3 regions of the Bacillus sp. 1NLA3E genome follow, and region 3 is predicted to be linked to each of the others. Evidence: riboswitches for the same ligand, from Rfam matches in the RefSeq annotation. Region 3 holds a riboswitch; each other region holds the start of a gene.
The links. A riboswitch is a leader RNA that binds a small molecule or an ion and turns the genes downstream of it on or off. The one in region 3 is predicted to bind glycine.

Region 1 (3,285 bases), 1.1 Mb from region 3:
TATTTCCATTTCTTTTAAAAAGGATATGTTAAAGCTCAATGTTGATTTTTTGCACAATGTTGATTGGAGCGGAAGGTGCGAAGACTCCTGCGGGAGCAGCGGGACAGGTGAGACCCCGCAGGCGCTTTAGCGCCGAGGAGGCTCACCGCCCGCCCCGCGGAAAGCGAAGCACCTGGAGCGGAAATCAACAGGCCCGTTAGCATAGACAATCTTATATTAAAAAACGGGATTGATTTGATGAATAAAGGTGTTAAGGAATAAATTGTATAGTGCATAAGTAGTAATCAAAATTTTGAAAAAGAACTCACCAGTTAGGAAAGTTCTCTGTTGGGGTTAAGTTTTTTTATTTCTTCAGCAATTTGATTGGCGACGGCTTCATGTCCCAATCCTTCTTCAAAAGTAATCGGTTTTCCAAAAATAACCCCCGCCGGTTTAAACCAACCACTCCTTGTACCATAAATATAGGTAGGTACAACGGGCGCTTTGCTTTTGGCAACGATAAAACCAATCCCTTTTTTTGCCTCCTGCATTTCTCCTTCTTTAGAACGAGATCCTTCGATAAAAATAGAAAATAAACCATTTTCTTTTAATATTCTTAATGTGTATTTTAGTGATTTAATGTCAGCTTGTCCTCTTTTTATTGGAAAACATCCTAATTCAGTAATAACCCAAGAGAAAAACTTGTTTTTTAAAAAAAGTTCCTCTTTTCCCATGATATACATTTTTCGTGGGGTGTATACGCCCACTAAGGGTGCATCAAAATTACTAGAATGATTCATTGCTAAAATAGCTGAACCTTCAGGTATATTTTCTATTCCTTTAATGTTAATTCTAAATCGTATGTTTAAGAGAATTCTAACAACCGTAATGGCAATTTTATAAAACAACCTAATCAAACCTTTCCTTATTTAAGCATGATAAAAGTATATTATGAGAATTCATATTAGTAAATATGTGTATTGCTTCATTTGTTCAAAATGAAATATTAATCAGCCTTGAAACAGCACATGGTAGGAATTTTTATAATAGAGCTAGGGACAAAAATAAATTTTTTCTAAAATGGTCTTGACGAAATGTATTAATACTGATAACATTTTAAATTATCTTACAATAATTAAATAATAAGAAAGCTATGATTGCTATGGATCAAACTATAGCAGGAGCAGCTTCTGGAGAGATCGCAATTATTTGCGACGCCGAAGGGTTCACAATCTCAGGCAAAAGGACAGAAGAGTACCGAATACTATTTGTTATTCTCTCGTAGAATAGTAACCGATATTATTTGTTATTCTTAACCTTGTTGAGATTGGAGATTTCCAATCTCTTTTTTTATTGTGTTTTTTACTTGGTTCATTTTTTCATCTGCAAGAAAAAGAATAATCGTTATATTTTTTACTATCAAATTAGATATGGGGGAATTAGGGTGGCACAGAAAGAGTTAAAGAGAGATCTGAAAAATCGGCACGTCCAATTAATCGCCATTGGCGGAACGATTGGAACAGGATTATTTTTAGGATCAGGGAAAGCAATCCAATTAGCTGGTCCATCTATCATCCTAGCCTATTTAATCGTTGGAATCGCCTGCTTTTTTGTCATGAGGGCTTTGGGAGAACTACTTTTATCAAATGCTGGTTATCATTCATTTACGGATTTTGCTGTGGATTATATTGGACCATGGGCAGGTTATGTAACTGGTTGGACATATTGGTTTTGTTGGATTATGACTGCTATGGCTGATATTATCGCCGTTGGTGTTTATGTACAATATTGGTTTGATATCCCTCAATGGGTACCGGCTTTAGCGGTTTTAGTTATTTTATTGGGGCTGAATTTGCTGACAGTAAAACTTTTTGGTGAGTTAGAGTTTTGGTTTGCCATCATTAAAGTGGTAACGATTCTTGCACTGATTGCAATTGGGGTTGTATTGCTAGTGATGGGTTTCAAAACAGATGCTGGAACGGTTTCTGTAAAGAATCTATGGGAATTTGGCGGTCTTTTTCCAAATGGAGTATCCGGCTTCTTACTATCGTTTCAAATGGTTGTTTTTGCTTTTGTCGGTGTTGAATTAGTCGGGATATCAGCGGCCGAAACGGCAAATCCCAAAAAAAATATTCCATCTGCAATTAATAAAATTCCGTTGAGGATCCTGTTTTTCTATGTGGGCGCACTCGTGATTCTTTTATGCATAAATCCGTGGACGCAATTGAATGCGGCTAATAGTCCTTTTGTAAAGACATTTAGTTTAGTGGGAATTCCAATTGCTGCCGGAATCATTAATTTTGTGGTCTTAACATCAGCAGCTTCTGCCTGTAATAGTGGTTTGTTTTCAACAAGCCGAATTTTATATAATTTAAGCCGTAATGAACAGGGGCCAGCAAAATTTGCTAAATTAAATAAAAACCATGTTCCTAGTAGCGCTTTGTTTACATCAACGCTTGTTCTTTCCGGTGGAGCTCTCTTGAGTAAGCTAGTTCCGGAACAAGCTTTTGGGATTGTGACGACTATTAGTGCGATTTGCTTTATATGGGTATGGAGTATTATTTTAATTTCTCATATCCGTTATACGAAATCTCGCCCAGATTTACGGGAAAAATCGATTTTTAAAGCACCGCTCACACCATTTATTAATTATGCTGTGCTCACATTTTTTGCTTTTCTGCTAATTGTTATGTTATTTGCCGAAGCAACCCGTACCGCCTTATTAATGACACCGCTATGGTTCGTACTATTATTTACCTTGTATTCTTTCAGAAAGAAAAAGGAAAAAGCGATAAGGTTAACTGCTTAAACGGTCTCATATTTAACCGCTGAGTAATGTTTTTAAAACCTCCTACTATTAAATTAAAGTAGGGGGTTTTTTTATGAATTCTCCAATGATAAAATTGCACTTTAATAGGAAGCAAAAATAACGGGAACTTCAGGTGATAAAATGATCCATACCTATTTGGGTGAGACAATCAGTTTTGATATAGTTTATAAAAAGCGGACAAGCATGGGGATTTATATAGATTTTTATGGAAATGTTGAAGTTCAGGTTCCTAAAGGAACAGCAGAAGAACAAGTGATTAAACTATTAGAGGGAAAATGGGAAATCATTCAGCAGAAAATAAAGGAAATGAAGGATAGAGCTACTGGGAGCACGGAGAAGTTCTATAATGAGGGTGAATCCTTTCTTTATTTAGGGAACACTGTTTCCATCCTAATTTCCCAGGATATAAACATCAAGAAAGACAAAGTTGTGTTGGAGGGTGATAAGCTGCACGTGTATGTGAAGGATCATGAAGA
Region 2 (3,285 bases), 700 kb from region 3:
CGCCTCCACTTTGTTTATTAATGATTGAATCATTTCTTGGTAAAAGATTGAAGGCGATTCTTGTTTTTTAAGCATATTTTTTAAGGTAAAGTATACCGCTTCTCTACTGCTACAGGCTTCTCGCTGCAGGGTCATAAGTGAAAACTGGCTTGAAGTCATCCAATCGCCATCGGAACGGAGGCCAGAAATTGAATCATAAAGGTCGCGTTCCTCGTTTGTAAATTCAATTGGAATAGTTTCGACTAGTCGTTTTGTCCACTCTATTCCCGTGTCAGCTCGGCGATTCCGAATCATCACTTTATTGACAAGCTCCTTTAAGTGCTCATCATCATTAATCGATCTTGCGTCACGTTTGTATTTTTCAAAAAAGGCCGATTCATTCCCTAAATGGCCAGGTTTAAGTAAGGATACAAGATTAAAAATTTCCTCAATCCGGTTTTGGATGGGAGTGGCTGTAAGGAGTAAGCAAAATTTCTTTTTTAAGCTTTGAACAAACTCATAGTTTTTTGTTTTATTGTTTTTGAGCTTATGAGCTTCGTCGATAATAATTAAATCATAGTTTTGTTCGAAAATTATCTCACGGTGGGGGCTGCGTTTTGCCGTATCGATAGACGAAACGACTACATCATATTGTTCCCAAACATAGCTTTTTCGTTGGGATATAGCAGGAATAAAAAACTTTGTATTCAATTCCGACACCCACTGGGTAACGAGTGAAGCCGGGACAAGGATCAATACTTTTTTTACAAGACCGCGAATCATATATTCTTTTAAAATTAAACCGGCCTCAATTGTCTTACCAAGTCCTACCTCATCGGCTAAAATGGCTTTACCATTCATATTCTCGACTACTTGTTTAGCGACCTCGAGCTGGTGAGGCAACGGGGTTAAATGAGGAAGATGTTTAGGTGCTTGAAGTCCTTCGAATTCTGGAATGACGGTGTGCTGTTCCACATCCACGGCTAATTTGAATAGTTCCCAGTTTCCCCATGGGCCGTCATTGATCATTCTTTGCAAAAATTCATCCTGCCATGAAGAATCAAAATTGATTTGCACGGACATATATTACAGCTCCTTTTAATTAAATAAATATATTGCTCGACCAGGCTTAGCAATGGTAGGATGAAAATAGTTGATAATATTTTGAAATTTGCCACATTAGTAAGTTTTAAAATAATGTCATCTTATATTCCGTATCATTTGGGTATTATCGTACCCATTCTTTAAAAAAATATTGATGCGAATGATAACAAGGGGAGAGACTACTTTAAGTAGCGCCGAAGGAGCAAGCAGATTAGTGAATCTCTCAGGCAAAAGAACTCTTGTTTGACGCACCTCTGGAGAGCGCTCCTTTTAATGGAGCCACCAAAGGGGAAAGCCGGTAACGGTAAACTCTCAGGTACTAGGACAGAGACCACTCGTTAGATAAACGGGAGGTTTCTGTCCTTTTTTTATTTTGGCTGTGTTAAAGCTCAATGTTGATTTTTTGCACAATGTTGATTGGAGCGGATATAGCGGAGACTCCTGCGGGAGCAGCGGGACAGGTGAGACCACACAGGCGCTTAAGCGCCGAGGAGGCTCACCGCCCGCCCCGCGGAAAGGGAGCGCCTGGAGGGAAATCAACATTCTAGTAACAGAGCCTTTATTTTTAGGAAAAGGGCAAAACACCGCTAACTATTGTTGAGGGGGAAAACAATGTCACAGTTGAAACGAACACCTTTATTTGATGTTTACAAACAATATGGCGCGAAAACGATTGATTTTGGAGGGTGGGAACTTCCAGTCCAATTTTCTGGGATTAAGGAGGAACATGAGGCAGTTAGAACAAAAGCAGGTATATTTGATGTTTCCCATATGGGGGAAATTGATGTAACTGGTCCTGACAGTCTTGCTTATCTCCAAAAAATGATGACGAATGATGTTTCACAATTAAATATTGGATCCGCACAGTACACCGCGATGTGTTATGAAAATGGTGGAACTGTAGACGATTTACTTATTTATAAATTGGCGAAGGATCATTTCCTTCTAGTTGTAAATGCCTCAAATATTGAAAAAGACTTCCAATGGTTAACCAAACACCTTAATGGAGATGTCCGCCTTGTTAATTTTTCAGAAAAAACGGCGCAATTGGCTTTACAAGGTCCAGCGGCAGAACGAGTATTGCAAAAACTTGCGAAAGGGACGAACTTAAGTGAGATTGGCTTTTTCCAATTTCAAACCGATGTAATGTTGAATGAAGCTCAGGCTTTGGTGTCAAGGACGGGGTATACCGGAGAAGATGGGTTTGAAATCTATTGTGATACCGAAGATGTTGCGACCATATGGAACGATATTTTAGCAGTGGGTAGCGCTGATGGAGTGATCCCATGTGGATTAGGTGCTCGAGATACACTTCGGTTTGAGGCCATGCTTGCCCTGTACGGACAGGAACTCTCCTCTGATATAACCCCAATCGAGGCTGGAATTGGCTTTGCGGTTAAGGTAAATAAAGAAGCTGATTTTATTGGGAAATCAGTATTAAAGGCGCAGAGAGAGAATGGAGCTTCTAGAAAGCTAGTTGGATTGGAAATGATTGATCGGGGGATTCCGAGACACGGATATCCAGTTTTCAAGGATGGGAGGAAAATCGGTGAAGTGACTACAGGTACACAATCCCCAACTTTAAAAAGAAATATTGGTTTAGCTTTATTACAAGTTGAATATACGCCATTAGGTACTGTGGTCGAAGTAGAAATTCGTGGCAAACAATTGAAGGCCCAAATCGTCAAAATGCCTTTTTATAAAAAAAAGGTTAAGTAAATTTTTATTTGGGAGGAATGATGAATGAAGCATCGCTATTTACCCATGACAGAAAATGATAAGACTGAAATGCTAGCAGCAATAGGCGTTAATTCCGTCGGTGAGTTGTTCAGCGATATTCCAGAACAAGTTAGGTTTAAAGGCGAGTACCAGATCAAGGAAGCAAAATCAGAGCCAGCATTATTGAAGGAACTTACCATATTAGCTGGGAAAAATGCAGATTTAAAATCACACACATCGTTCCTTGGAGCCGGAGTCTACGATCATTACATTCCAACGATTGTTGACCATGTTATATCACGCTCAGAATTTTACACAGCCTATACCCCGTATCAGCCGGAAATTTCGCAAGGCGAGCTTCAAGCTATATTCGAATTTCAAACAATGATTTGTGAGTTAACTGGAATGGATGTGGCTAACTCTTCAATGTATGATGGGGGAACTGCATTGGCAGAGGCCGCAAGCCTGTGTGCTGGTCAAACA
Region 3 (3,285 bases):
CGGAAAGCGAAGCGCCTGGAGCGGAAATCAACATTCTAGTTTAACAGCCCCTTGATATAAAAAAGCATTCAAGGAATTCACCTCGAATGCTTTTTTGTGTATTAATTAATTAATGCCTGCAATGGAGCCGGTATTCGACCGCCTCGACGGATAAATTTTTCTGAGCTGAATGGATTGACACCCATTACTGGTGCACGGCCTAGTAACCCACCGAATTCTACTAAATCCCCTTCTATTTTACCCGGGACAGGGATAACCCGAACTGCGGTTGTCTTTTTGTTAATCATCCCAATTGCTGCTTCATCGGCAATGATCGCTGATAAGGTAGATGGAGTTACATCTCCTGTAATGGCTATCATATCGAGACCGACCGAGCAGACGCATGTCATCGCTTCTAATTTGGAAAGTGTTAATGATTTATCGAGAATACCACGAATCATTCCGTTATCTTCACTAACGGGGATGAACGCGCCACTTAGGCCACCGACGTATGAACTAGCCATAGCCCCACCCTTTTTCACGGCGTCATTCATAAGGGCGAGTGCGGCAATTGTTCCATGTGTACCCACACGCTCGAGACCGATTTCTTCAAGAATTTCAGCAACACTGTCGTTTATCGCATTAGTTGGTGCAAGCGACAAATCCATAATTCCAAATGGAACACCAAGTCGCTCCGCTACCACTCGACCAATTAATTCACCAGCACGAGTAATTTTAAAAGCTGTTTTCTTGATGACTTCTGATACTTCGCCAAGGTCCGCCTCAGGATGACGTTTAAGTGCATTCAAGACAACGCCTGGACCGCTTACGCCAACATTAAGAACAACTTCCCCTTCACCTGATCCGTGAAAAGCACCAGCCATAAATGGGTTGTCCTCCACAGGATTACAAAACACCACAAGCTTTGCGCAGGCTAGACCATTTTGGTCTTTTGTACGTTCGGCCGCTTCTTTAATAATCACACCAAGTTTACTAACTGCATCCATATTAATACCTGTTCTTGTTGTAGCAACTGAAACAGACGCACATACTCGCTCGGTTACACTTAATGCCTCTGGTAATGCATCGAGCAAGGTTTGGTCCCCTTTTGCAATTCCTTTATGTACGAGAGCAGAATATCCTCCGATAAAATCAATTCCTAGTATTACGGCTGCTCGATCTAGCGTTTTTGCTAATATGATTGCTTGGTCTTTAGTTGCATTACCAAGAATTTCGGCAATGGGAGTGATCGAAATGCGTTTATTGATGATTGGAATCCCGAACTCTTTTTCAACTTCTTCGGCTACTTCTTTTAACCGACTAGCATAGTTCACTATTTTATCGTAGACTCGGTCATTCATTTTTTCAAAATCAGAGTCAGCACAATCATGAAGATTAATCCCCATTGTTACGGTCCGAATGTCCAAGTTTTCCATTTGGACCATGCGGATCGTTTCCATCATTTCTTGAATAGCAATATTCATTTGTTAATCCCCCTTTAAATCCGGTGCATGGCTTGGAAAATTTCTTCAAGCTGTATATTTATTTTAAGGCTAAGTTCCTCACTAACTTCATCAAAATGTTTTTGTAAAACATCTAAATTTTCAGTTCCAGATACATCTACAATCATCATCATTGTAAAAAAGTCCTGTAGTATCGTCTGGCTAATATCAAGAATGTTGATGCTATTCTCTGACAGGATGTTGGTCACCTTGGCGATAATGCCCACTTGATCTTTTCCAACTACACTTACAACTGCACGTCTTTTGTTCATGATTTTCACCTCATTAGTATTTTTAAAAAAATAGCTCTGTTAAACTAGGCTGTTGATTTCCGCTCCAGTCACTTCGCTTTCCGCGGGGCGGGCGGTGAGCCTCCTCGGCGCTTAAGCGCCTGTGGGGTCTCACCTGTCCCGCTGCTCCCGCAGGAGTCTTCGTGCCTTCCACTACAATCAACTTTGTGCAAAAAATCAACATTGAGCTTTAACACAATAAAAAAAAGATTGGATTTCTCCAATCTTGGTAGGTAGTAGAATAACATACAAAAATATGTATTAGTTACTCTTCTGTCCTTTTGCCTGAGATTGTGAATCCTTCGGCGCCACGCAATTGGCGGTCTCTCCAGAAGCTGCTCCTGTAATAGTGTTACCCATAACATTCATCGCTTTCGATATATTTAAATAATAAAGTGATACTATCAATTATTTATGGACACGTCAATAGAGGATTTAGAATTTATTACAAAATTTAATATTTATCTATTATTAGGTCCTTGAGACTTAAAATCATTCCGCTTTTTTGAAGGGCGAGAAATCTGAGACTTTACCTCATTTCGGCCTCTTGATGGACTGGAACCAGCAGACTTGACCTCGTTCCGACTCCTCTGTGGACGGGAATCAGCAGACTTGACCTCGTTCCGGCTCCTCTGTGGACGGGAATCAGCAGACTTGACTTCGTTCCGGCTTCTCTGTGGACGGGAATCAGCAGACTTGGCTTCGTTCCGGCTCCTCTGTGGACGGGCACCTTCATTTCGATTTCTTGCTGGACGCGCGCCTTCGGACCTAACTTCATTTCGGTCTCTTGGTTGGCGTGGAACCTCGGACTTTTTACCTTTAACTTCTGTTCTGCTTCGTGAATCTTTTAACAAATTACCTCTTCGATCTCTTGTGATGTTAGGATCCTCAAACTTATTACTACGCTTATCTCCTTGTCTTCGGGGACCTTCAGTACGTCCTGATCTTCCCTTTCGATTGCCCCGTCTCTCCATTTGGCTTGAGGAAGAGCGATTCGGACGATCCACAGTTTCATCATCTGTCTTTTCCATATTACCAAGATTTTGTTTTTCAATTGATAAATTGAGTTCTTTTTCGATCAAATCAAGAAGCGGGCGATCCTTAGAAGCATATAATGTGATTGCCATGCCGGTCATACCTGCTCTACCTGTTCTACCAATTCGGTGAATATAGCTTTCTGAATCAAGAGGAATATCATAGTTGTATACATGGGTAACCCCTTCAACATCAAGCCCTCTAGCAGCAACATCTGTAGCAATCAGCAATTGCACCTCAGCATCTCTAAATCGTTTCATAACCTGTTCTCTTTTAGCTTGTGACAGATCTCCATGTAACTCATCGCATTTATACCCATGTGATCTAAGTGCTTCATAAAGCTTGCTTACTCTTCGTTTCGTTCGGCAAAAAATAACAGCTAAGAATGGTCGATGTGCTTCAATTAGTCCGATCAGCGTTGCTTGTTTGGCTCTGTCCACAGTATGAATCGCCAATTGATTAACCGTTTGAGCGGGTCC

Region 1: another riboswitch for glycine. It lies ahead of B1NLA3E_RS07780 (amino acid permease); the one in region 3 lies ahead of B1NLA3E_RS12800 (ACT domain-containing protein).
Region 2: another riboswitch for glycine. It lies ahead of gcvT (glycine cleavage system aminomethyltransferase GcvT); the one in region 3 lies ahead of B1NLA3E_RS12800 (ACT domain-containing protein).

What each region holds. Positions count from the first base shown of each region.
Region 1 covers NC_021171.1:1,607,634-1,610,918, forward strand. The annotation lists gene B1NLA3E_RS07775 (lysophospholipid acyltransferase family protein) at 312-887, opposite strand; glycine riboswitch at 1,160-1,239, shown strand; gene B1NLA3E_RS07780 (amino acid permease) at 1,424-2,788, shown strand; gene B1NLA3E_RS07785 (M48 family metallopeptidase) at 2,930-3,285, shown strand, end outside.
Region 2 covers NC_021171.1:3,395,659-3,398,943, reverse strand. The annotation lists gene B1NLA3E_RS16255 (DEAD/DEAH box helicase) at 1-1,062, opposite strand, end outside; glycine riboswitch at 1,244-1,332, shown strand; gene gcvT (glycine cleavage system aminomethyltransferase GcvT) at 1,696-2,802, shown strand; gene gcvPA (aminomethyl-transferring glycine dehydrogenase subunit GcvPA) at 2,827-3,285, shown strand, end outside.
Region 3 covers NC_021171.1:2,698,793-2,702,077, forward strand. The annotation lists gene B1NLA3E_RS12795 (PFL family protein) at 102-1,463, opposite strand; gene B1NLA3E_RS12800 (ACT domain-containing protein) at 1,478-1,753, opposite strand; glycine riboswitch at 2,035-2,113, opposite strand; gene B1NLA3E_RS12805 (DEAD/DEAH box helicase) at 2,233-3,285, opposite strand, start outside.